Regions from separate parts of the Pseudofrankia inefficax genome, predicted to be linked through region 2. Evidence: predicted binding sites of a transcription regulator. Region 2 holds the regulator's gene; the other holds the start of a gene.
The links. The regulator LexA, encoded in region 2, represses DNA repair genes until DNA is damaged. The targets are predictions, from matches to a motif close to CGAACNNNNGTTCG.
Positions count from the first base shown of each region.

Region 1 (7,235 bases), 4.3 Mb from region 2:
CGACACGGTGACGTCGCGCAGGTTGTGCTCCCGGGCGCCGTGGACCGTGAGCATCTTGCCCTTCGTGACCGGCCGGCGGACCGCGGGCACGGCGATCGAGCGCCGCCCGGACAGGTACGCGCCGGTCAGCGACTCCTCGCTCGCCAGCAGGTCGGACACCGGCCCGGAGACGACGACCCGCCCGCCGTGCTCGCCGGCGCCGGGGCCGATGTCGACGACCCAGTCGGACGCCAGGATCGTGTCCTCGTCGTGCTCGACGACGATCAGCGTGTTGCCCAGGTCGCGCAGCCGGACCAGCGTGCGGATCAGGCGGCGGTTGTCTCGCTGGTGCAGGCCGATCGACGGCTCGTCGAGGACGTACAGCACGCCGACGAGGCCGGAGCCGATCTGGGTCGCCAGCCGGATCCGCTGCGCCTCCCCGCCGGCCAGCGTCCCGGCCGACCGGTCGAGCGAGAGGTAGTCCAGCCCTACGTCGAGCAGGAACGCGAGCCGGGCGTCGATCTCCTTGAGCACCCGGCCGGCGATCGACTGCTCTCGCTCCGTCAGCTCCAGCGTCGCGAGGAACTCGGCGCACTCGCGAATCGACAGGCCCGCGACCTCGGCGATCGAGTGCCCGCCGACGGTGACGGCGAGCGTCTCCGGCTTCAGCCGCGCGCCCCGGCACCCCGGGCAGGGCACGTCACGCATGTAGCCCTCGTAGCGCTCCCGGCTCGTGTCCGACTCGGCCTCGCGCTGCCGGCGCTCCAGGAACGGGATCACGCCCTCGAAGGCCGTGTAGTACGAGCGCTTGCGGCCGTACCGGTTGGTGTAGCCGACGTGGATCTCGGTCTCGCCGCTGCCGTGCAGCACCGCCTTGCGGGCCCGCTCGGGCAGCCCCTCCCACGGGGTGTCCATCTTGAAGTGCAGGTCCTCGGCGAGCGCGCTCAGCAGCCGCTCGAAGTACTCCTTGTTGTGCCCACCCGACCAGGGGCCGATCGCGCCCTCGGCGAGCGACAGCGTCGGGTCGGTGATGACGAGCTCCGGGTCGACCTCCTTGCGGGTGCCCAGGCCCGTGCACTCGGGGCAGGCGCCGTAAGGCGTGTTGAACGAGAACGAGCGCGGCTCCAGCTCCTCGAACGACAGGTCGTCGAACATGCAGGCGAGGTGCTCGGAGTACATCCGCTCGCGGTCCTCGTCCTTGGGGTCCCGGTCGACGAAGTCGACGAGCACCAGGCCGTTGCCCAGGCGCAGCGCGGTCTCGACCGAGTCGGTCAGCCGGCGCTTGGCCGTCTCCTTGATCGCGAGCCGGTCGACGACGACCTCGATCGTGTGCTTCTTCTGCTTCTCCAGCTTCGGCGGGTCGGTGAGCTGGATGACCGTCCCGTCGACCCGGGCCCGGGCGAAACCGGAGGTCTGGAGCTCGCCGAACAGGTCGACGTACTCGCCCTTGCGGCCGCGGATCATCGGCGCGAGCACCTGGAACCGGGTGCCCTCGGGCAGCTCCATCAGGCGGTCGACGATCTGCTGCGGGGTCTGCCTGGAGATCGGCCGGCCGCACTTGGGGCAGTGCGGCCGCCCCGCCCTCGCGAACAGCAGGCGCAGGTAGTCGTAGACCTCGGTGATCGTCCCGACCGTCGAGCGCGGGTTGCGGTTGGTCGACTTCTGGTCGATCGAGACCGCCGGGGACAGGCCCTCGATGAAGTCGACGTCGGGCTTGTCCATCTGGCCCAGGAACTGGCGCGCATAGGCCGAGAGCGACTCGACGTAGCGGCGCTGCCCCTCGGCGAAGATCGTGTCGAACGCCAGGCTGGACTTCCCGGAGCCGGACAGCCCCGTGAAGACGATCAGCCCGTCGCGCGGCAGGTCGAGGTCCACGTCCCGCAGGTTGTGCTCGCGCGCGCCCCGTACGACGAGCCGGTCCGTCATCTGGGTTTCCTCACGTCCTGTCGGTTCCGTATCGCTCCTGGCGCCGCGGTGCGGGCCCGACGGCCAGCTGGGCCTCTGGGTCGTCCCGGCCCCGTCCGCGGGCCGACGTCCGCCGGGACCCCGCGGGCACCGCCCAGACCTCGTCCCCGCCTGACCGTCGCGCGGCACACCCGTGACCGAACAACCCCTGTCCGCGCAGCGGTAGTCCCAGCGTACGGATGGGGTCTGACACTTCTCGGCCGGACGATGCGCCACCCGCTACCACTGGGCTTCGCCGAACGCTCGTTCGATAGTAGCGAGCACCGGCGACCGGTCCCGGCGAGGGGCGGCCCGGGGCCACTGGATGCCACGGCGCCGTCCCGTCACGCCCGGAGCGCGGCGTCCGCCCGGGCCAGAATCCGCCCGCGGCACCGTCCGCCCACCTTCGAGGACGCCCGCCGGCGCGACGCGGAATGACCCCCGGCGATGACCCAGGAAGGCCTTTGTGTTAACCGGCGAATTCCTCGATCATGCATGGCGGAGGGCAACACCTGTTGCGTCGCGACTCGCCGGTTCGCATTACTGGAGAACGTTCGGATCGTCTGGCTACGGTGGCCCGGGACGGCTCGTCAGCCGCCTTTATCCAGATGATGCGCGGGCCGGCCCGCGCCCCGAAGAGCGGACATCATGCACATCCTCCTCGCCGTGGTCGTCTCGCACGGCGGCTCGCCGCACCTGTCCGGGCTCCTCAGCACCCTCGCCGGCCTGGCGGGCTGCCGGGTCGCCCTGGTCGAGAACCAGCCTGGCCACTCGCACCACGACGCGCCCGATGGTGTGCGCGTCTACCAGGGCCACGGCAACATCGGCTACGGCACCGCGGTCAACCTCGCCGTCCGACACACGCTCGACGAGCCTGAACAGGTCCGACGACCGGACTGGGTCCTGGTCGTGAACAGCGACGTGACCATCCCCGATGACACCCGGGAAATGCTGCCGAAACTTCTCGCGCAGGCTCCCGCCGATGTTGATGTGCTCGGATTTGGAGTGTGCACGGATGACGGCGGTCCCGGTCGTTCGACCGCGGTGCTGCCGAACAGAAGGACCAGCGCGTTCACCGCGGTGCGCGGCGAAGCCGCGGCCATTGCGCGCTGGCCGGCGCTGCGCTATCCGGTCGGCGCGTTCTTCGCGATTCGAACCGACATGTTCCTGCGGATCGGCGGGTTCGACCCGACCTTCTGGCTCTACTACGAGGAGACCGACCTGTTCGCCCGGCTGCTCGCCGCCGGCGGCCGGATCGGCTGGTGCGACGGCGCCTGGCCGGTGTGTCACACCGGCGGCGCCACCGCCGGGCGGGCCACCGAGCTGCAGCGCGAGCTGGGCCGCGCGGCCGTGCCGTACGCCCGACGCCACCGCGGCTCCACCGGCCGTGGCTGGCTGCTGGTGCACGCGGCGCAGCTGGTCGTGCTCGTCGCGCGCAAACTGGTCACCGGACGGTGGCCAGACGCCACCCGCGGCGTCCAGATCCTGGTCGGGATGCTCCAGGGGACGCTCTGGCCAGGCTGGGAGCCGGCGGTGCGGTCACGATGGCACGCGGTCCCGGCGCCGACCCGGCGCAGGCTCGCGGCGCTGGACGCCGGGCCGGGACCTGGCGCCGGCTCCGCTTCCCTGGGCTGACCGGCGCGCCGGGCGGCGAAGTCTGCCGGGTGCTGGCACCAAGCCCCGGCCCGGCGGGAAGAATGACGGGGACGAGAACCGGGACCGGTGGGCCGGAGGGCGAACGATGAGCGTGCGCGAGTACACGGGCGACGTCACGGTGGGCGGGCCGGCCGACGTCCGGCAGCTGCCCGGTCTGACGGTCACGAAGGTCGCGGTCGGTCCGTTCGACAACAACTGCTACCTGCTGCGCTGCGCCGCGACCGGCGAGCAGCTGCTGATCGACGCCGCCAACGAGCCCGACACGCTGCTGCGGGTCATCGGCGACGCGGGCCTGGCGACCGTGGTCACGACCCACCGCCACCCGGACCACGTCCAGGCCCTGTCGGACATCGTGGCCGCGACCGGCGCCACGACCGTCGCGCACCCGGACGACGCCCCGGAGATCCCGGTCCCGACGGCGACCCTGCTCGGCGACGGCGAGGAGATCCGCGTCGGCCAGGTCACCCTGCGCGCGATCCACCTGGTCGGCCACACCCCGGGCTCGATCGCGCTGCTCCACGACGCCGACCCGGCCGCGCCCCACCTGTTCACCGGCGACTGCCTGTTCCCCGGCGGCCCCGGCAACACCCGCAACGACGCGGCCGCCTTCACCTCCCTGATGGACGGCCTGGAAGCCAAGGTCTTCGGCCCGCTCCCGGACACGACCTGGATCTACCCCGGCCATGGCAAGGACTCAACCCTGGGTCATGAGCGCCCGCACCTGGCGGAGTGGCGAGCCCGCGGCTGGTAGGTCCGGCCTCCGGCGCGACAAGTCCGCGCTTCCGGCCCTTTCTCGGCGCCGAGGTGGGAACGTGGCGGTATGAGCGCGGCCGGGTCGCGAGCGCGACCGCAGCCACCGGAGGGCCCAGCCGAGCCGCCGGCCAGTGGCCCGTCGGCGGTCGAGTTCACCGAGGACGAGGCGGCGGCCGTCGCGGTAGCCCTGGTCGCGATGCCGGACGGGCCGCTGTCCGACGCCGCGCAGGCCGCGCTGCACAAGGTGCTCAGCGCGCTCGGGCCGGCCGCGCACGAACGGGTCGTCGAGCGGGCGGCCCGGGTGTGGACCCGCCCGAACGGGCTACCCCGGTCGGCGGCGACGCCCGTCATCGAGGACGCGATGCGCGGTGGCGTCGCCGTCACGATCGACTACGTCGACGCCGCCGGGCGGCCGAGCCACCGCCAGGTCGAGCCGCACGCGTTCGCCTACGCCCGGGGCAGCTGGTACCTGCTGGCCTGGAGCCTGGACAAGGACGCGCCGCGCTGGTTCCGCTGGGACCGGATCGGCCACGCGGAGCTGACCGACCTCCCGATCCAGTGGCGCGAGGCCTTCTCCGCCTTCCCCGCCCCGAGCCCCCGCTCCTAGCGCCGCGCCCTGGGTCAGCGGCCCGGGTGGTGGTGGGGGCGGCTGAAACCCGCGACGACCGCGCGGCCGCGGGCCGGCGCGGTCTCGAGGGCGCGGCGGATCTCCAGCGGGCCGACGACGCCGACGACGCGCGGGCCGCCGGCCGGGTCGCGCTGGTCCTCGTCCAACACGAGGACGAAGCCAGCCGCCGGGCGTGCGGCCAGCCGCGGCGCGACGACGGCGAGCGGCTCGTCGGGGCGCGCGGTCGGGACCGCCGACATCGGGATCGTGACCCGGCTGACCCGGGCCAGATCCCGGTCGTCCAACGGCACCGCGGCCAGGGCTCGGGCCAGCGCCACGCCGATCAGGGCGTCGTCGACCTCATGGACCGTGAACACGGGCGCCACGAGCGCCCCCGGCCGGACCACCTCGGCGAGCGCCGCGTCGACGGTCTGCCACGACGGCAGCCTGGGGGGCGGCGGCGCCATGACGTCCCGGATGAACACACCCTCCAGCGCCGTGCCGGCCCGCTGCCGCGCCTGCTCCAGCCGGGAGGACGCGAGTGCCATCCAGCCGAGCAGCACCGCCCACAGGCCGACGAATCCGACCAGGAAGCAGGCAGCGACGCCGGCGGCGAGCAGCACCCAGCCCACGATCACCCCGGTCTGGGCGACCACCGCCGCGGCCCGGCGGGGATCGCCGCCGCGCCGCAGCACGAAGGCGGCGAGGACCCGCCCGCCCGGGGTGCGCGGCGAGGGCAGCAGGTCGACCAGCGTGATCAGCAGGGTGAACGTGCCGACCCACAGCCCGACCCTCGCCGCCAGCGCGAACGTGCCGCCGGGCGCGAAGACGCCGAGCGTGGTCAGCGCGGCGCCGAGGAGCAGGGTGGTGAGCAGCCCGGCGCGGGCGATCGCCGCGTCGGCGCGCGGGTCCAGCCCGTCGGAGCGGGGCTCACCCGGCTGCTGGGCCGGCGGGCCAGGAGCGGTGGCACCGCCGGACGGCTCCGCCGGGTACGGCTCCGCGGCACCGACGCCGGACGCGCCGACCCCCCACACCATCTCGTCGGGGCCCCGCCGGAAGCCACCACCGGGCACCGGGGGCCGGCCGAGCACGAGCCTGCTCCCGAACGCGCCGAGCTGGATCGCGTGCACGTCGACGCCCGCGCGCCGGGCGGCCAGGGCCCGCGCGAGGTCGGCCGCGACCAGGATGCCCACCAACAGCAGGGCACCGAGGAGCCCAGCGCTGAAGTAGGCGGAGCCGGTCCGGTTCGGGACCGTGACCGGGAGGGTCAGCCAGCCGAGCAGGGCGGTGACGATCGCCACCGAGACCGCCAGGCCCGGACGCACGACGATCCTGGGCAGTCGTCGTCCGCTGCCCGCGTCTTGGGTGCCCATGGTCGTCCGGCTCCTCTCGGGGACTCGCTCATCGCGTCCCTGTCCCTATCCCCCAACGACTGTCGTGCCCCTCCCCCTCCCGTCCGAACCGGGATCTTCGGCCGGCGCCCAACCATCGTGACGCCCGTCTCCGACAGGTCCGGCCAGGTTCGGTCGACCGGTCGGGGCCGTGCTGGGAGGCCGCCCGGGCGGCCCGGCGGAAACTGTCGGACGGGTGTGGTGTTCTGGTCCGTATGAGCACGACGTCCGAACGACCCGCAGCTGCACAACCCGGAGCGCTGACGCCCGTCACGGTCAAGCCGAGCATCGCCAACCGACCCACCGTGAACAACGAGCGCTCCGCCACGCCGTTCAAGGTCGTCTCCGACTACCAGCCGTCAGGTGACCAGCCGGCCGCGATCAAGGAGCTGGCGCGGCGGATCCGGGCGGGCGAGAAGGACCTCGTGCTGCTGGGCGCGACCGGGACGGGCAAGTCCGCGACGACGGCGTGGCTCATCGAGGAACTGCAGCGCCCGACGCTGGTCATGGCGCCGAACAAGACGCTGGCCGCCCAGCTCGCCAACGAGTTCCGTGAGCTGCTGCCGCACAACGCCGTCGAGTACTTCGTCTCGTACTACGACTACTACCAGCCTGAGGCGTACATCGCCCAGACGGACACCTACATCGAGAAGGACTCCTCGATCAACGAGGAGGTGGAGCGGCTGCGGCACTCGGCGACGATGAGCCTGCTCACCCGCCGGGACGTGATCGTGGTCGCCAGCGTCAGCTGCATCTACGGCCTCGGCACGCCGCAGGAGTACATCGACCGGATGGTCAAGATCTCCGTCGGCGAGGAGATCGACCGGGACCTGCTGCTGCGCCGCCTGGTGGACGTCCAGTACACCCGCAACGACCTGGCCTTCGACCGCGGCACGTTCCGGGTC
Region 1 covers NC_014666.1:5,997,410-6,004,644, forward strand. Annotated here, with positions in the region: gene uvrA (excinuclease ABC subunit UvrA) at 1-1,905, opposite strand, end outside; gene FRAEUI1C_RS24265 (glycosyltransferase family 2 protein) at 2,572-3,558, shown strand; gene FRAEUI1C_RS24270 (MBL fold metallo-hydrolase) at 3,665-4,330, shown strand; gene FRAEUI1C_RS24275 (helix-turn-helix transcriptional regulator) at 4,400-4,939, shown strand; gene FRAEUI1C_RS24280 (zinc metalloprotease) at 4,954-6,312, opposite strand; gene uvrB (excinuclease ABC subunit UvrB) at 6,546-7,235, shown strand, end outside.
Region 1: uvrA (excinuclease ABC subunit UvrA) is a predicted target of LexA. The motif match lies at 2,181-2,194, and genes of this name have one in related genera.

Region 2 (7,235 bases):
GCGCGCAGGCGTGGGCCGAAGGGCAGGACCTCGGGACCGGCGTAGAGCACATATCCGGCGTGGAAGCGGTCGCCGATCTGGTCGGCCAGCCGGCGCAGGCCGCGGAAGTCTTCCGTGCGCACGGTCTCGGCGGCCTTCACCTCGACCCCGACGATCTCACCGGACGCCCGCTCGAGCACCGCGTCGACCTCGTTGCCGTCCCGGTCCCGGTAGTGGAAGAGCGAGACCGGCTCCTGGGCCCAGGTCAGCTGTCGGGCCAGTTCACCCAGGACGAAGTTCTCGATCAGCGCGCCGACGTTCGCGGTCGGGTGAGACGCCCGCCGCGGCGACATACCTGTCAGGTGTCCGGCGAGGCCGGAGTCGACGAATATGATCTTCGGTGTCGCGACAGCTCTGGTGGTCAGGTTGTTGGACCAGGCCGGAATCCGCTGAACGACGTAGGAGAGCTCCAGCGCGGCCAGGTGTCTGCGGACGGTGGTCGCCGGCACCGCGAGGTCGTTGCTGAGCCGGTTCGGAACGAGAAGACCGCCTGCCGTTGCCGCCAGTGCCTGAACAAGCTGGCGCAACTCCGCCGTCCGTTCGATCTCGGATATCTGGCGAATATCGCGTCCGATGAGGTCCGAGATGTACGACTCGAAGAACCGGGCCCGCCGACGCAGATCCTCACGGCGCACGGCCTCGGGGTAACCGCCGCGCAGCGCCCGCTCGACATAGTCGTTCCGATCGAGGGCGCCCGGGGCCAGCAGCGGCTCGTCCCGCGCGAAAACGGCATCGACGAACGCGTCTGGGCCGCCATCGATCTCGCCCTGGGCGAGCGGCCATAGCTCCACGGTCTCCGACCGGCCCGGCAGGATGTCCGGAATGCCCTTCATTCCCCACAGGCGCGCGGACCCGGTGAGGAGGTACCGCCCCGGACGGGGGTCTCGATCCACCTTCGACTTGATCGCGAGCAGGAGATCCGGGGCTCGCTGGATCTCATCGATCATCAGCAGCCCGTCCGCGTTGACGAAGCCGGCAGGATCCGCCAGGGCCGCGGCTCGCACCGCGTCATCGTCCAGGTAGTAGGTTCGCGCCTCGCCGTGTGCGTCCACGGCGAGACGCGCAAGCGTGCTCTTTCCGACCTGGCGCGCGCCGTTCACGACGACGACGCGCGTATCCGCCAGCGCGGCGGACACCAACGCCTCCGCGTGCCTGGGGAAAAGCTCACGTCTCAGCTGCGACACCGCCACCACCGCCGTCCCTCGCCACCACGCCGCCAGCCGATTCTCTCATGATCGACGGTCGATCTGCCGCCATGGTCACGGTCGATCTGCCGTCATGATCACGGTCAATCTGCCGGGCGTGGCGCGGTGGATCCGGTACGCGGAGCCATCCGGTCGGGGCGCTTGGCGGTGGAGCGTCCGGTGGCGCGTGCCCGCGCTGTTCCGGACGCTCCGTCGCGCCTCAGTCGGGTCTAGACCCGCCGCATGACCGCGACGACGCGGCCGAGGATGGTGGCGTCGTCGCCGGCGATGTCGTGGAACGCGGGGTTCTCCGGCTGCAGCCAGACATGGCCGTCGTCGTGGCGGCGGAACCGCTTGACGGTCGCCTCGCCGTCGATCATCGCGGCGACGATCTCGCCGTTCTCGGCCACCGGCTGCTGGCGGACGGCGACCAGGTCCCCGTCGCAGATCGCCGCGTTGATCATCGACTCACCGACGACGCGCAGCAGGAACAGCGTGCCCTCGCCCACGATCTCCCGGGGCAGTGGCAGCACGTCCTCGACGGCCTGCTCGGCCAGGATCGGACCACCGGCCGCGATCCGGCCGACCAACGGCAGGTAGGCGGTGGCCGCGGTGAGCTGGGCGTTCTCGTCGTCGTCCGCGCGCACGTCGTCGTCCGAACCGAGGGTGTGCACCCGCAGCGGCGTCCGGCCCTTGCCCGCGGCGAGGTCGGGCCGGGTCTTCGGGAGCGGCCGGATCGGCGCCTCGCCCTCGGAGGTGACCACCTCGATCGCCCGCGGCCGGTTTGGGTCCCGGCGCAGGAAACCCTTGTCCTCCAGCATCTTCAACTGGTGCGCGACGCTGGACGTGCTGGTCAGCCCTACCGCTTCGCCGATCTCCCGGACGCTCGGCGGGTAGCCGCGACGCTCGACGGCGTCACGGATCACCTCGAGGACCTTCCGTTGCCGGGTGGTGAGACCCTGTTCGTCGACGGGCCCGTCGGGGAAGTCGCGCACGGTCCCACCGGCTTCGCCGCGGCCGGCGGACGGGCGACCGGCCCTGCGCGGTCCCCTTCCCTGCGTGGTCATGGCGTGGGCACTCCTAGCCTCGAGGTCATGGCGACCGTTCTCCTTCGTCGAGCTCGTCGAGCGAGGCTCGACATCGGGGGACCCGGAGCGCCTCCCGGCGTGTCCGGATCGAACGCCCGACAGGCCGGCCCACCGGCACCGAGGCCGGCGAGCCCGACCGGAACGGGCGCCTCAGGTTTCGGCGCCGCAGCCCGGCCACGCCGCCCCACTGGACCCGACGTCCGGGGACGCCTGCGCCGGGACTCCCGTCACCGGGACCCGGCGCTTCAGGGACCCCCGCGGTTCAGGGACCCCCGCGGTTCAGGGACCCCCGCGGTTCAGGGACCCCCGTTCTGCGGGGACCCCCGCCGTTCGGGGAACCCGACGTTTGGGAGACATCTGGGTGAAGCTGGGCGTGTGGATGAAGCTGCGCGCGTCATGCCTGATCGTGATGACCGTAGCCGGACGACGACGGAATCTCAAACACGCGTTCGAGCGTGTCCGGGTAGCTTGCCGGGCTTATGCGTGTAAGAATCGACCATCAGTTCGAACGACACCCTGCCCCAGTACCGGCCACCGCCGCATGTTGACCTTGAGTTAGCGTCGTCGGTGGTCCGCGATGTCTGCCCGGGGAACATCTCCCCGGACCCCCGAGTTGGTTGAGCTTCGCTCGACGAGCGCAGCCGGGTCGCTGGCCCGGCCGCTAGGAGGTTGGCGTGACGAACCCGCGTGGGGCCACGACGATCCCGGGCCGCCCGGCCCCGGTAGGTCCCGACGGTGCCCAAGTGATCAGTCTTCCCGTGCCGACGCGCCGGCGCCCTGGGCGCGCGGCAGCGCCCGTGGCCCCGGTACAGAGCCCGCTGGCGCGGGCGGCGGCGGCCGAGCATCCCGTCGCCGGTGTCCGGCCGGCGCGCCGCCGAACCCGTCGCGAGTCCCAGGCCGCGCCCGCGCTGCGGCTCACCGCCCGCGGCCGCGTCGTGGCCGCCTTTGTCATGGGCCTGGCGCTCTGGGGTGCCGCGAGCGGCATCTGGCTCGGCGTGACCTGGCTCCTCGCCACCACCGGCCACTGACCCAGGCGTTTCGCGGTCTCCGGTCGGCCGGGTGTCATACCCGGATGGCGATCTTCTGCCGGTAATGGGCTGCTGGTCGACCATGATCGCGAAGTTTGTATGAACTCTGGCGATTGATGTGCGATTGGCGCCCTTTCTTGATGGACGGTGCGTGATCGTGACCTCCACGGTTGAGGGCCAGCCGCCGATGATCGCCAGTTTGGGTATGGAATCTCGCGTTGGCGGATGATCCGCAAGTGAACGGCTGATCCATGCGGCGGCCCTGAGTCGTTTACTGTCGGGCCTGCTACCAGCCGTGTCCGGCGAGGCTTACGGCGGCGGGCGAGGAACGCGGGCGTGAGGCGACGCTGGCGTTGTGATACCCCCGTCCCGACTGCCCACCGGCGCCGAATCGCGCGGTGAAGCCGAGACAGAGCATTCCCCGCGGACCGTGGGGAGAGCCCACGTGCCGACGCTGGCCCATCGGTGCTGGTGATCGCGGATTTGGCCCTCGGATGGTCGGGGAAGAGGCCTGGTCGCGACCAGGGGAGGGCTAAAACGGCGATCAAGGACGGGCCGCGGGGTCTGAAGGGGCGCGACCCACTGCGCCAAGCGTGGCCACCACCGCCACTTCGCGGATCACGGCCATGTGGATCTTCATCTGGCCTCCGAAGATCCACGGCATGCGGTCTAGCTGTCGGGTCGTGACGGTGATCGCGGACAGGGCCCGTGAGTGGTGGTCCTCGTGCCGGCTCCGGCGGCTGGGATCGGAGCGGGATCGCGGACCTCGGCCGACCAGCGTGTCGTCGCCTCCCTCCTGACCTGCGAGGACGGGACGAAGCGGCGGTGTCGGAGCAGGTTGCGCCCGGCGTGTCCTGCGGCGGTGGATTCCGACACGCGAGGGGGGCATGCGCACCGACGAACCGGGCATGCGCTAGTCTGGCGACACAACATCTTGTAGTTACACACCTGTAAGTCATCCACTGGTAGTTTTGAAGGACACCGCGCTCGGCGGTGCCGACAGGCCGGTGCGAGGGCTCGGAGGTTCGTTCGCCGTCCCCGGTGACGCGCTGTCGCGCGGCTACCGGCCCCGGGTGCTGTCGCCATGCCCTGCGTCAGCCCTGTCCAGGGTGCGGCACGATCCCAGGTCGATGGATCGCCGTGCGCTCGCGCGGGCGGCCCGCCTCGACGAGCGTGAAGAAGGGAGGAGCCGTGCGATGTCCGTTCTGCCGGCATCCCGACAGCCGAGTGGTCGACAGCCGGGAGGCCGAGGAAGGCGCGGCCATCCGGAGGCGGCGGGCATGCCCGTCCTGTGGCCGGCGTTTCACGACGATGGAGGAGGCGTCGCTGCGGGTGCGCAAGCGCAGCGGGGCCGCCGAGCCGTTCAGCAGGGCCAAGGTGGTCGCCGGGGCTCGTAAGGCGTGCCAGGGCAGGCCGGTGAGCGCCGAGGACCTCGCGATCCTGGCCCAGCGGGTCGAGGACACGGTCCGCTCGTCGGGCGCGGCCGAGGTCGCCGCCGAGGACGTGGGCCGGGCGATCCTGGGTCCGCTGCGAGAGCTCGACGAGGTCGCCTACCTGCGGTTCGCGTCGGTCTACCTGGCGTTCGAGTCGCTCGCCGACTTCGAGCGGGCGATCTCCGAGCTGCGGGCCGACCCGGCGGCGCCGGCGAGCCCGGCCGCGCTGGCCGACGACCTGGATGTGGCCCTGTCGCCCGCGGCGGGCCCCGCCCGGCCGTAACGCCCGCGGCGGGCCTGGCCCGCCGCGGTTACACCGACGCGACGCCGTCGGTCACACCCGTCACGACGCGCCTCCGCCAGCGGTGGCGCGCGGAGTTCTGACGCGCGGAAACGCGAGCGCGTAGCAGGTCCACAACATCATCCGGGCCTTCAAGGGGACGAAGAGCTTGTGCCCTCCGAAGGCCAGCAAGCGGGTCGCGAGGCCGTCGGTCTATTCGGCGTGCCCGCGTTCGGCGCAGCGCACGAGACCAGCTGAGGAGTGTCATGACGGAGACCCGCGGCGCGAAGCAGAAGGCCAGCTCCAACGGAAAGGCCGCCTCGACCGCCGGGAAGCCCGCCGCCGCGGGGGAGGCCGCCACGGGCGAGGCCGGCACCGCCGGTGCAACGGCCACCGGGGGTGGCGCCGCCGGGGGTGGCAAGCCCACCGCGGACGCCGGCAAGGCCGCCGGGTCCGGCAAGGCCGCCACCCCCAAGGCAGCTGCCCGCAAGCCAGGCCTGCGGATCGAACGGCGTAACACCACCGCCGGGGTGCACCCGTACGACCAGGTGACCTGGGAGTCGCGGGACGTCGTCATGACGAACTGGCGGGACGGCTCGATCAACTTCGAGCAGCGCGGCGTCGAGTTCCCGGTCAACTGGTCGATCAACGCGTCGAACATCGTCACGAGCAAGTACTTCCGGGGCGCGGTCGGCAGCCCGCAGCGTGAGTCGTCGCTCCGTCAGCTGATCGACCGGGTCGTGCACGCCTACGGGCGGACCGGCCGGGACAACGGCTACTTCGCCTCCGACGAGGACGCGGAGATCTTCGAGCACGAGCTCACCTACATGCTGTTGCACCAGATGTTCAGCTTCAACAGCCCGGTCTGGTTCAACGTCGGCACTCCGGCCCCGCAGCAGGTGAGCGCCTGCTTCATCCTCGCGGTCGACGACACGATGGAGTCGATCCTCAACTGGTACCGCGAGGAAGGCCTGATCTTCAAGGGTGGCTCGGGCTCGGGCCTGAACCTCTCCCGCATTCGTTCGTCCAAGGAGCTGCTGTCCTCGGGCGGAACGGCTTCGGGGCCGGTCAGCTTCATGCGGGGCGCTGACGCGTCGGCGGGGACCATCAAGTCCGGCGGGGCCACCCGGCGCGCCGCGAAGATGGTCGTTCTCGACGTCGACCACCCCGACATCGTCGAGTTCGTCGAGACCAAGGCGCGCGAGGAGGACAAGGTCCGCGCGCTGCGGGACGCCGGTTTCGACATGGACCTCGGCGGCAAGGACATCACCTCGGTCCAGTACCAGAACGCCAACAACTCCGTCCGCGTCACCGACGACTTCATGCGCGCGGTCCAGGACGGCATCTCGTTCGACCTGCGGGCCCGGATGGACCACCGGGTGATCGAGTCGATCGACGCCCGCGGCCTCATGCGCAAGATCGCCACGGCGGCCTGGGAATGTGCCGACCCCGGAATCCAGTACGACGGCGTCATCAACGACTGGCACACCACCCCGGAGGCCGGTCGGATCTCGGCCAGCAATCCGTGCTCGGAGTACATGCACCTGGACAACTCCAGCTGCAACCTGGCCTCGCTGAACCTGATGCGCTTCCTGCGCAGTGACCTCACCTTCGACGTCGAGGGCTTCGTCCACGCCGTCGAGCTGATCATCACCGCGATGGACATCTCGATCTGCTTCGCCGACTTCCCGACGCCCCAGATCACCGAGGTCACCCGCGCCTACCGCCAGCTCGGCATCGGCTACGCCAACCTCGGCGCGCTGCTGATGGCCTCGGCCCGCGCGTATGACTCCGAGGGGGGCCGGACGCTCGCCGCCGCGATCACCTCGTTGATGACCGGCACGGCGTACCGCCGCTCGGCCGAGCTCGCCGGTGTCGTCGGCCCGTACGACGGCTACGCCCGGGACGCAGACGGCCACCGCCGCGTCATCCGCAAGCACGCCGCCGCCAACGACGCGGTCCGCAGCGTGCACAGCGAGGACGCGCGCATCCTGGCCGCCGCCGGCCAGGAATGGGCGAAGTGCCTCACGATCGGCGAGCGCGACGGCTGGCGCAACGCCCAGGCCAGCCTGCTCGCGCCGACCGGCACCATCGGCCTGGCCATGGACTGCGACACCACCGGCATCGAGCCGGACCTGGCACTGGTCAAGATGAAGAAGCTCGTCGGCGGTGCCAGCATGAAG
Region 2 covers NC_014666.1:1,439,266-1,446,500, forward strand. Annotated here, with positions in the region: gene FRAEUI1C_RS05755 (ATP-binding protein) at 1-1,223, opposite strand, end outside; gene lexA (transcriptional repressor LexA) at 1,454-2,290, opposite strand; gene FRAEUI1C_RS05765 (hypothetical protein) at 3,055-3,339, shown strand; gene FRAEUI1C_RS05770 (ATP cone domain-containing protein) at 4,567-5,055, shown strand; gene FRAEUI1C_RS05775 (vitamin B12-dependent ribonucleotide reductase) at 5,319-7,235, shown strand, end outside.